Regions from separate parts of the Sporosarcina sp. FSL K6-1508 genome, predicted to be linked through region 2. Evidence: riboswitches for the same ligand, from Rfam matches in the RefSeq annotation. Region 2 holds a riboswitch; each other region holds the start of a gene.
What was found. A riboswitch is a leader RNA that binds a small molecule or an ion and turns the genes downstream of it on or off. The one in region 2 is predicted to bind S-adenosylmethionine.
Positions count from the first base shown of each region.

Region 1: linked by a shared signal. The riboswitch ahead of MKZ11_RS09655 (methionine ABC transporter ATP-binding protein) and the one ahead of MKZ11_RS07255 (methionine biosynthesis PLP-dependent protein) in region 2 are both predicted to bind S-adenosylmethionine.
Region 3: linked by a shared signal. The riboswitch ahead of cysC (adenylyl-sulfate kinase) and the one ahead of MKZ11_RS07255 (methionine biosynthesis PLP-dependent protein) in region 2 are both predicted to bind S-adenosylmethionine.

Region 1 is NZ_JBBOXF010000001.1:1,926,261-1,929,498, forward strand. It holds gene MKZ11_RS09645 (toprim domain-containing protein) at 262-603, shown strand; gene MKZ11_RS09650 (thioredoxin family protein) at 618-917, shown strand; SAM riboswitch class I at 972-1,077, shown strand; gene MKZ11_RS09655 (methionine ABC transporter ATP-binding protein) at 1,557-2,582, shown strand; gene MKZ11_RS09660 (methionine ABC transporter permease) at 2,575-3,238, shown strand, end outside.
Region 2 is NZ_JBBOXF010000001.1:1,477,132-1,480,369, reverse strand. It holds gene MKZ11_RS07270 (TIGR04104 family putative zinc finger protein) at 1-31, opposite strand, end outside; gene MKZ11_RS07265 (ABC transporter ATP-binding protein) at 200-931, shown strand; gene MKZ11_RS07260 (ABC transporter permease) at 928-1,683, shown strand; SAM riboswitch class I at 1,760-1,866, shown strand; gene MKZ11_RS07255 (methionine biosynthesis PLP-dependent protein) at 1,943-3,064, shown strand; gene metC (cystathionine beta-lyase) at 3,061-3,238, shown strand, end outside.
Region 3 is NZ_JBBOXF010000001.1:3,528,383-3,531,620, forward strand. It holds gene sat (sulfate adenylyltransferase) at 1-136, opposite strand, end outside; gene MKZ11_RS17850 (phosphoadenylyl-sulfate reductase) at 151-864, opposite strand; gene cysC (adenylyl-sulfate kinase) at 1,092-1,703, opposite strand; SAM riboswitch class I at 1,950-2,050, opposite strand; gene MKZ11_RS17860 (DMT family transporter) at 2,226-3,128, opposite strand; gene MKZ11_RS17865 (TraB/GumN family protein) at 3,188-3,238, opposite strand, start outside.

The DNA of each region.
Region 1 (3,238 bases), 450 kb from region 2:
TATTCAGCAGAAGTTCAAACCCTTGCTGAATAGGGGAACTCAGACTAAAATCGCCGCGTCCTGCGGCAACGTCTGAGTAACCAACGTCCTGTTGGCCCTAAGCCTCCGGCGGATGCCACAGATTTTGAAAGGAGTGAATTGAGCAAGCTCAATTCAAAATCTGGGCGCAAATACGCCGAGGCGTATTTGATTTAACTGAGCGCCGGAATAATTCCGGCGTTTTTTGCATCTTACTAGTGTATTAGCAAAGGGGGAACTCTTTTGTCGGATGAAAAAGTCATCATAGTAGAGGGCGGTTCGGATAGAAAACGTTTAGTGCGCATACTTGCTGATCCTGTCGAAATTATTTGTACGAACGGTACAGTTAGCCCTTACCGGCTTGAAGAGTTACTTGCACCCTACGAAGAACAGGAACTATACGTCTTTGTCGATGCGGATGAAGATGGCGAGAAGACCCGTATTTTATTTAAGAGAGATTTCCCGGCAGCAATCCATCTATATACAGAAAAGGTATACCGAGAAGTGGAGACAACTCCGTATAAAGTGCTAGCCAAAATACTTCAAGAGGCGGATTTCAAAATCCGGCCTGAATATCTACTTTAAAGGATGTAGGATCAATGGAGACATGGACACGCGAACAGTGGGAGATAGCCTTAAAAGAGTCTCCGGTAGCAGCGTTTTATTTATATACACCGATGTGCGGCACATGTGCGGTTGCATCTAAAATGATGGAGATCATCACTGTAATGAGACCAGAAATACCAATCGGGAAAGCAGATTTGAATTACGTCCAAAATATTGCAATTGACTATGAAATTGAAAGTGTTCCTTGCCTTCTAATACAGAAGGAGGGCGTATTAACCCATAAAATCTATGCCTTTCAGTCGGTTCCGTATCTGCTTGAAAAGATTGATTGACAAACAATATGCTAATTTGATATAATTCGATTTAACATTCAACTGAATAGGTCGCTCTTATTAAGAGAGGTGGAGGGATAGTGCCCTGCGAAGCCCGGCAACCGTCACGAAAGTGAAATGGTGCCAAATCACACAAAGTGCATACTTTGAGAGATGAGAGATCGGACAAACGTTTATTTTATGATAGCGTAAAGCCTTTCTGCCCGTCTGCAGGAAGGCTTTTTTGTATTCTAATGAAATGTAGCCTTATTGTCACTAAGCGGTGAACTACCGGATAGTTATTGAGCGTAGGCGCCTTACAAGGGGTAGCCGAAGCCATAAGACTGACGGCGAAGCTGTCTGGCTTATGGGAAGCCACTGAAAAAGTTCTTTTTTCAGTAAGAACTAGTTGATTGTAGTGGAGAGCGGCGACTCCAGCGGGAACAGCACGAGCTGAAGACCCCGCAGGAACGCAGTGACGAGGAGGCTGAAGCCGTGCCCGCGGAAAGCGTCCGCTCGGAACGGAAATCAACGGGATTGAAGGAAATCGTACTTTTTCAGTACCCTCGCTTATGGCGGGAGGCATCCCCGAGCGCCGAAGCGGATTTGAAGGAATTCTAAATTCCAATTTATATAGATAAATACTCAGAGGTGAAATAGATGATTCATTTAACAGAAATCAATAAACGGTTCGGTGTAGGACCAGCCAGTATTTCAGCGGTCGAAAATGTCTCACTTGAAATTGCCGATGGCGAAATTTTTGGCATAATCGGATACAGCGGAGCAGGAAAAAGTACATTAATTCGCCTGTTGAACGGGCTTGAAAAGCCGACATCAGGTAGTGTGAAAATAGGTGGTTTAGAAATATCCGCAATCAGAGGAAAAGAACTAAGAGAAGCGCGTCAAAAAGTAAGTATGATTTTCCAACATTTCAACTTGTTATGGTCGCGGACAGTGAAGGACAATATTGCTTTTCCACTTGAAATCGCGGGCGTACGAAAAGCTACGCGAGACAAGAAAGTGGCAGAACTGATTGAACTGGTTGGATTAAGTGGTCGGGAAAACGCATATCCATCTGAATTGTCTGGAGGACAGAAGCAACGTGTCGGCATCGCCCGGGCGCTTGCAAACGATCCGGAAGTACTTCTCTGTGATGAAGCGACTTCAGCCCTTGATCCGGAAACGACGGATTCGATACTTGATCTTCTGACGGGCATTAATGAAAGACTTGGGCTGACGATTGTCCTTATCACACACGAAATGCATGTTATTCGCAAAATTTGCCACAGAGTCGCGGTAATGGAAGCAGGGAAGGTTGTCGAGATGGGGAATGTGCTCGATGTGTTCCAATCGCCGAAAGAGTCTATTACGAAGCGTTTTGTCTCTCAAGTAACTGAGCCAGCTGAAGCGAAGCAGGCAATGGCGCATATTAAGGAAGAATTCCCTACCGGTACGCTTATCAAGCTCTTATTTGTAGGTGACCGGACAGAGCAACCTGTGCTCGCAAGTCTTATCCGGAAATTCAGTGTCGACGTGAATATCGTGCAAGGGAACATTTCCCATACGCATGGTGGGGCATACGGCACACTCATACTTCAGCTCCTTGGAGATTCCACAATTATTGAGGAAGCAATTCATTATCTCAATGAAAATGATGTTCAGACGGAGGTGATCGGTAATGATTGAAAACCTTTTTCCGAATGTTGACTGGGCTAAGATGTGGGAAGCGACAGTGGAAACACTCTATATGACAGCAATCTCTACATTGTTCACATTAGTTATTGGACTAGCACTCGGGATTTTACTCTTCCTATCAAGTCCCGGTCAACTGTGGTCGAATAAGTTTGTAAATATGATTTCAGGGGCATTCGTCAATGTCTTTAGGTCAATCCCGTTTATCATATTAATCATTTTGCTTATTCCGTTTACGAAATTTCTTCTTGGCACAATCCGCGGACCGGATGCTGCGATGCCGGCACTAATAATTGGGGCGGCTCCGTTTTATGCAAGAATGGTGCTGATTGCCTTACAGGAAATTGATAAAGGTGTAATTGAAGCTTCGAAGTCAATGGGAGCAAAAACGAGAACGATTATTTTTAAAGTTCTTTTACCCGAATCGATGCCTGCACTTATTTCGGGAATTACCGTAACAGCGATTGCACTCGTCGGGTACACCGCTATGGCGGGGATTATTGGCGCAGGCGGTCTTGGGACACTCGCGTACTTAGATGGATTCCAGCGTAGCCGCGAGGACGTTACACTTGTTGCAACAATCTTTATTTTAATTATCGTATTCGTAATCCAATTCATCGGGGATTTCGCGGTAAGGAAATTTGACAAAA
Region 2 (3,238 bases):
CTCCAGTTAATACATATACGATCTTGATCACTAACAAGTTTCATTTGTTCCTCAATAAAAGTAAATCTTCCTTTCTGGGGAATAAAGGTAGACAAATACCAATGAACGATTAGCAACAAACACTTTTTAGAACTATAATAGAGTTTTCTTGCATGATAAAATACGCTATATAAATAAGAAGTTAGTAGGAGCGAATTGAATGTCTAATTTTTATGAACCTGCCTTGCATTTTCATAACGTCAATTATTCCATTGATGATGTACATATTTTAAAAAACATAACGGGTTCCTTTCCAAAAGGGAAAATCACTACGCTTGTTGGCCCATCCGGAGCAGGAAAAACGACGTTGCTCAAATTATGTAATGGTTTGATATCCCCCACTTCCGGCGAGATTTATATTCATGAAAAACCAATTCTCACATATGAGCCGGTTGAACTCCGCCGTCATGTCGGAATCGCCCTTCAAAGTGCACCAATGATAAAAGGTACCGTCTTCCATAACTTAGCACTCCCTTTGGAACTTCAAGGTGAAAAAATGCCTGAACAGAATGCGGTTGAAATTCTGGAAGACGTCGGGTTGGATAAACAGTTTTTACATAGGAAAACGGATGATTTGTCAGGTGGACAACGGCAGAAAGTATCAATCGCCCGTACACTGATTAATCGCTCTGAAATCCTATTGCTGGATGAAATAACCTCCGCCTTGGACCGATCATCATTACATGAAATTGAAGAGTTGATCGTTAAAATCAATCGGAAATACGGCGTGACAATCATTTGGATTACACATAACTTGCAGCAAGCGTTATCAATCGGCGATTATACCTGGGTGCTTATGGACGGTAAAGTCATTGAAACGGGCAAAAGTGACTTATTGAAATCGCCGACAAATGAATTCGTGAAGCAGTTTGTACAAGGAGGCGAAGAATGAGTTATTTGACGTTATCCATCACACTTATTTTTGTTATCATCCCCCTCCTACTATCGAAAACACTGCGCTTAGGGTTGGAAAAAGATACGCTTATTGCAACAGTCCGATCCATTATCCAGTTGCTCGCTGTAGGATATATTCTCAAATTCGTCTTCGATTCCGAAAATCTTTTGTACATCGGATTGATGGTTACATTAATGATCGCGGCAGCGACGCAAAACGCACGGAAGAAAGGAAAAGCAATCGAGGGAATTACGTGGAAAATCGCAATCACATTAGTTTTTATCGAAGTGCTTACACAAAGCATTTTACTAGGCTTCCAGATTGTGCCGCCAACCGCGCAATATATCATTTCAATCAGCGGTATGGTCATTGGTAACTCAATGGTTCTCTCGATTCTCTTTCTAAATCGATTTACAGCCGAGGTCGAAACCTATCGTGACGAAACAGAACTTATCCTTTCACTCGGCGGAACGCCAAAACAAGCAATCCATAGGCAGCTCATCAATGCGATTAAGGCAAGTATGATCCCAACTATCGAAAGTCAGAAGACAATGGGCTTAGTCCAGTTACCCGGCATGATGAGCGGTCAAATTATCGCAGGCGCCGACCCCATTCAAGCGGTTCAATTCCAGTTGCTCATTATCTTCCTATTATTGACGACAGCGGCAGTGACAAGCGCATTACTTGGATTTTTATCATATCCCAGTTTATTCAACCAACGTATGCAACAACTCAGGGAGAAGCATTAACAATCTACCCCTTGTTTTATTTTCCATAGCGTGCTAAAGTTATGGAAATTGTTTTTTCACATAATTTCATATTTTATTCTTATCAAGAGAGACCGAGGGAATGGCCCAATGACGTCTCAGCAACCAACCTGTTCAGGTACGGTGCTAATTCCTTTAGGTGTCCATTTCCCTAGAAGATAAGAAGATTGTCTGCGATATTTCGGGGACCCTCTTCTTACAGAGGGTCTCTTTTTTTATTTCAAAGAAAAGGGTGACTATAATGACAAAAAGAAGTTTGGAAACAATTCTAGTGCAATTAGGCAATAACAGTGATTCGAAAACAGGTGCTGTCAATCCGCCGATTTATTTATCAACTGCATACAAGCATAAGGGTCTCGGCCAATCGACTGGCTACGACTATACAAGAACAAAAAATCCGACCCGTTCCATTTTAGAAAAAGGCATTGCTAACTTGGAGGGTGGAGATGGTGGTTTCGCTTGCAGTTCCGGCATGGCGGCGATTCAGTTAATCCTTACCCTGTTTCGTCCCGGTGATGAATTAATTGTTCCAGAAGATATTTACGGCGGCACATACCGCTTACTCGAACAGTATTCTGATGTCTATTCAATCCACACGTTGTACACGGATTTTACTGATGTAAATGAAACCGAGAAGTTGATTTCGCCGAAGACGAAGGCACTCTTCATCGAAACACCTACGAATCCATTAATGCAAGAATTCGATATTCTTCAGTATGCCGAACTCGCAAAAAAACATGATTTACTGTTAATTGTCGACAACACGTTTTTAACGCCCTATTTCCAAAGACCAATCGAACTAGGCGCCGATATTGTCATGCATAGCGCAACGAAATATATCGGCGGGCATAATGATGTTCTCGCTGGTCTTGTCATAGCAAAAGGCGAGAAACTTTGCGAAAAATTGGCTGCCAACCATAACGCAATCGGCGCGGTCCTTTCCCCTTCTGATTCTTGGTTAATAATCAGGGGGTTGAAAACACTGCATTTAAGGATGAAACAGCATGATGCAAATGCAAAAGTAATCGTAGACTTTTTGAAAGATGAACCGCTTGTAGCAGACGTTCTCTATCCAGGCAAAGGTGGTATGCTCTCATTTCGATTAAATGACAGTCAATCGGTCGGACCGTTTCTTGAAAATCTGCAACTCATTACATTTGCGGAAAGTCTGGGCGGGGTGGAAAGTTTTATAACTTATCCAGCAACGCAAACACATGCAGATATCCCGAGAGAAGAACGGATACGTCGAGGTGTCTGCGACCGGCTTTTACGTTTTTCTGTTGGAGTAGAAGAAGCGGATGATTTGATTGCAGATTTGAAGCAAGTATTTGCAACTTTGAAAAGTGAGGTGCTAGTGCCATGAGTTTGAATGAAGAGCGATTAGAAACAACTATCATTCACGCATCCACAAGGGGAGAATACGAGCGGAAATCAGGGGCTGTTAATGTTCCGATTTACTTATCTTCCACGTTCCATCAAGAAAGTTTTGATGGCTTTGGACCATATGACTACAGCCGGTCGGGCAATCCAACGAGAG
Region 3 (3,238 bases), 2.1 Mb from region 2:
AGGCACCTGTACCAATCAAATCCAAATCACTGCTCGCAATTTCATCTAATTCAACTGTTTTGGTAAACCCTTCGAATTGAAAATCTGGATTCCAGCGATTAATTAATATGCCGCCATGCGGTTGACTCAAGCTCATGTAAATTCCTCCATTTAAGTTAACTTTTTATGCAATCCACACTCTGTTTTCGTTTGATTTGCCCAGCGGCCTGACCTTGACCCTGTCGTAGTATCGCCTTGTATTGTACAGGGTGCACAGCCGATACTCGGATAGCCTTGATCATGAAGTGGATTATAGGGCAGTTCATGTTTATCAACATAATCCCAAATATCCGTCCACGACCAATGAATTAGCGGGCAAATTTTAACTGATTGAAATGTTTCATCCTTATTCACGAAGTTTGTCAGACTTCTAGATGGTGATTGTTCACGTCTTAATCCGGACAGCCAAGCAGTCGCATTACTTAGTGTTTCCCGAAGCGGAATTACTTTCCTCATATGACAACACTGATCCGGCTGTCTCGCCCAAAGTTCAGCGCCATACTCATCAGCTTGTTCTTCAACCGTTAAAATCGGCTTTTTCAATTCAATTTTCAACTGAGGATAGAGTTGTTTGACTTTATCAATTAGGGCATAGGTTTCTTTAAAATGAAGTCCTGTATCTAGAAATACCACTTTAGCGGTTGATTTTATTTGCGAGATTAAGTCAATCATTACAATCCCTTCAACCCCGAAGCTGCACGCATAAACAAGTTCATCGTCATATTCTTTATAAGCCCATCGCAAGACGTTTAGCGCACCCTTCGCTTCGTCGTCAAGTAAAAAAACATCTTCAGACTCAATCCAGGAATCGTACGTTTTCTTCACCAAATTAACTCTCCTTCCTATCTTTTATAAAAAGACGACTTTAATCTCCTACTGATTAAAGTCGCCTCTAATTTTTTAGTCAGCGCATTGTTCCCATATACCCAATTGTCCATCAGCTTCTGGGTTTCCAGTCGGCTAGTGATTAGCGTTTATACTAACTTTATTATTCCTATGTGTCAAGTAGGTTTTAAGTCATTCTATTCCAAGTGAACTAGAATGTTACGTGATTATTGACTTTTTTTGATATAGTTATTTTCTTTTAAATAAGAAATGATGACTTCGACCGATTCTTCAATACTTAACTGATTGGTATCGATGGATATTTCCGCATTAACAGGTTCTTCATAAGGAGCATCAATTCCTGTAAAGTCTTTAATTTCACCCAATCTTGCTTTTTTGTACAATCCCTTTGGATCGCGTTCTTCGCAGGTTTCTAAACTGGCCTTTACATATACTTCAATGAATTCATCAGCATCGACAATTTCCCGCACTTGATCACGATCTTCTTGGTAAGGGGAAATGAATGCGGTCAATGTGAACAGGCCAGCATCAACCATTAGTTTTGCAACTTCACCAATTCTGCGAATATTTTCGGATCGATCATCTGGACTAAACCCAAGATTCTTATTTAAACCGTGTCTGACGTTATCTCCATCTAGTCGATAAGTGTGAACACCCTTTGAATGTAAAGCTGTTTCTAACGCCGCTGAAATCGTCGATTTTCCGGAACCCGATAATCCTGTAAACCAAAGAATTGCACTTTTATGACCTTTTGCTTCTTGGCGATCCCTTTTCGTAACCTCTGATTCATGCCATACGATATTTTTAGCTTTTGTCATTTTTTCTCCTCCTAAATTCATTTGCTCTGAATCAATTTTCAAATACAAAAAACATCTTTTTAGTCGATTCGAAAAATCGATTAGAAAGATGCCTTTAGTTGACTAATTAGCATATATTTAATTGGTAAAAACAAGAATAGCGCTGGAGACCAGAAAAAGAAAAATGAGATTTCACCATACGCTAAACAATAAAAAAGCCTCTTCAATTAGGGCAAGAAGAGGTTGATGATATCGAATAACTATCTCTTCTTATCTGCTAAACTTTCGCTTACTGGAATTGGCACAGTACAAAACAGTCTGTTGCCGAGGCTTCTTCGGGCCAGTCCCTCAACCTCTCTTGATAAGAAATACACTATGAAGTTGAGATCAATATTACATCATCGAAATTCCAAAGTCAATGATTTATCAGTTTTTAATTTTATTCACATCAGTTTAGTAGGGTTTAAACACTAATGTCTCGCACATAAACAAAAAGGCACGTTAAACTACTTTTCGGCGTTCTTGAAAACTTATAGTTCAACTCTAACTTCTCCTTCCATTGCTCTCATTAGTTTTCTCCATTTCCTTTTCACAATCATTTTTCCAATTAACAAGAAATATTCCTTTAAAGATTAGTAATCCACCAAAAAGAGTAGACCAGGTTAGTCTTTCATGGAGCAAACACCATCCTGTTAGTACACCGAAGAATGGCGCTAAAAAAAGGAATGCACTCGTTCGTTCTTGATTTCCTCTCTGAAGAAGATAAAACCAAACAGAAAACTGAATAATTGAGGCCGCAATGGTAAGCCATAACAAAATCAGGATGGATTGAGTAGTCATTCTGAAAAAAGACTCTTCCAATAGTAAACTTCCCAGAAAGAGAATTAATCCGCCAAAAAGCATTTGATAGGCTGTCATTACATATGTATCAAATTTAAAACCATGTATTTTTATCAAAAGCGTAGCAATCGCCCATGAAACTGCCGACAAAACCCCTAATATGGTACCGATTCTAAAGTCAAGATGTGAACCCAACGTGAGAAAAACCCCGATAAAACCTAGCAGTACACCTATCCATTGCTGAATACGGTAACGGGATTTTAAAAAAAGCGTTCCAAAAACTACGACGAGTAAAGGATTCATAAATGTTAGGATAGACGTCTCTCCAGAAGTGATCGTACGTAGTGCCATGAATATACAGCCCATCACAAAAGCCGTTTGAAAAAGTCCAATTAGAACAAGCCACACCCAATCGATTACCTTTACCGGATGTCGCTTGTTTAAGATTTTAACGATCGTAGCCATAATAAGCCCTGCAAGCGTAAAACGCATAGCGACTAATAGGAGAGGAGATGAATAGGCTAACCCTAACTTCCCTATTGTAAAAGAAGAACCCATTAATCCAGTCGTCAAAATCACTAACAAACTAAAAATGATTCGATTCATCCAGCCCCCACCCCATTATGACTATAAATCATTTATATGAAAATGCTTAACAATTGATTTCACTTTAAGTTTTCAAAGAATACACGGATGACGTCGGCTCCCCCTAGGAA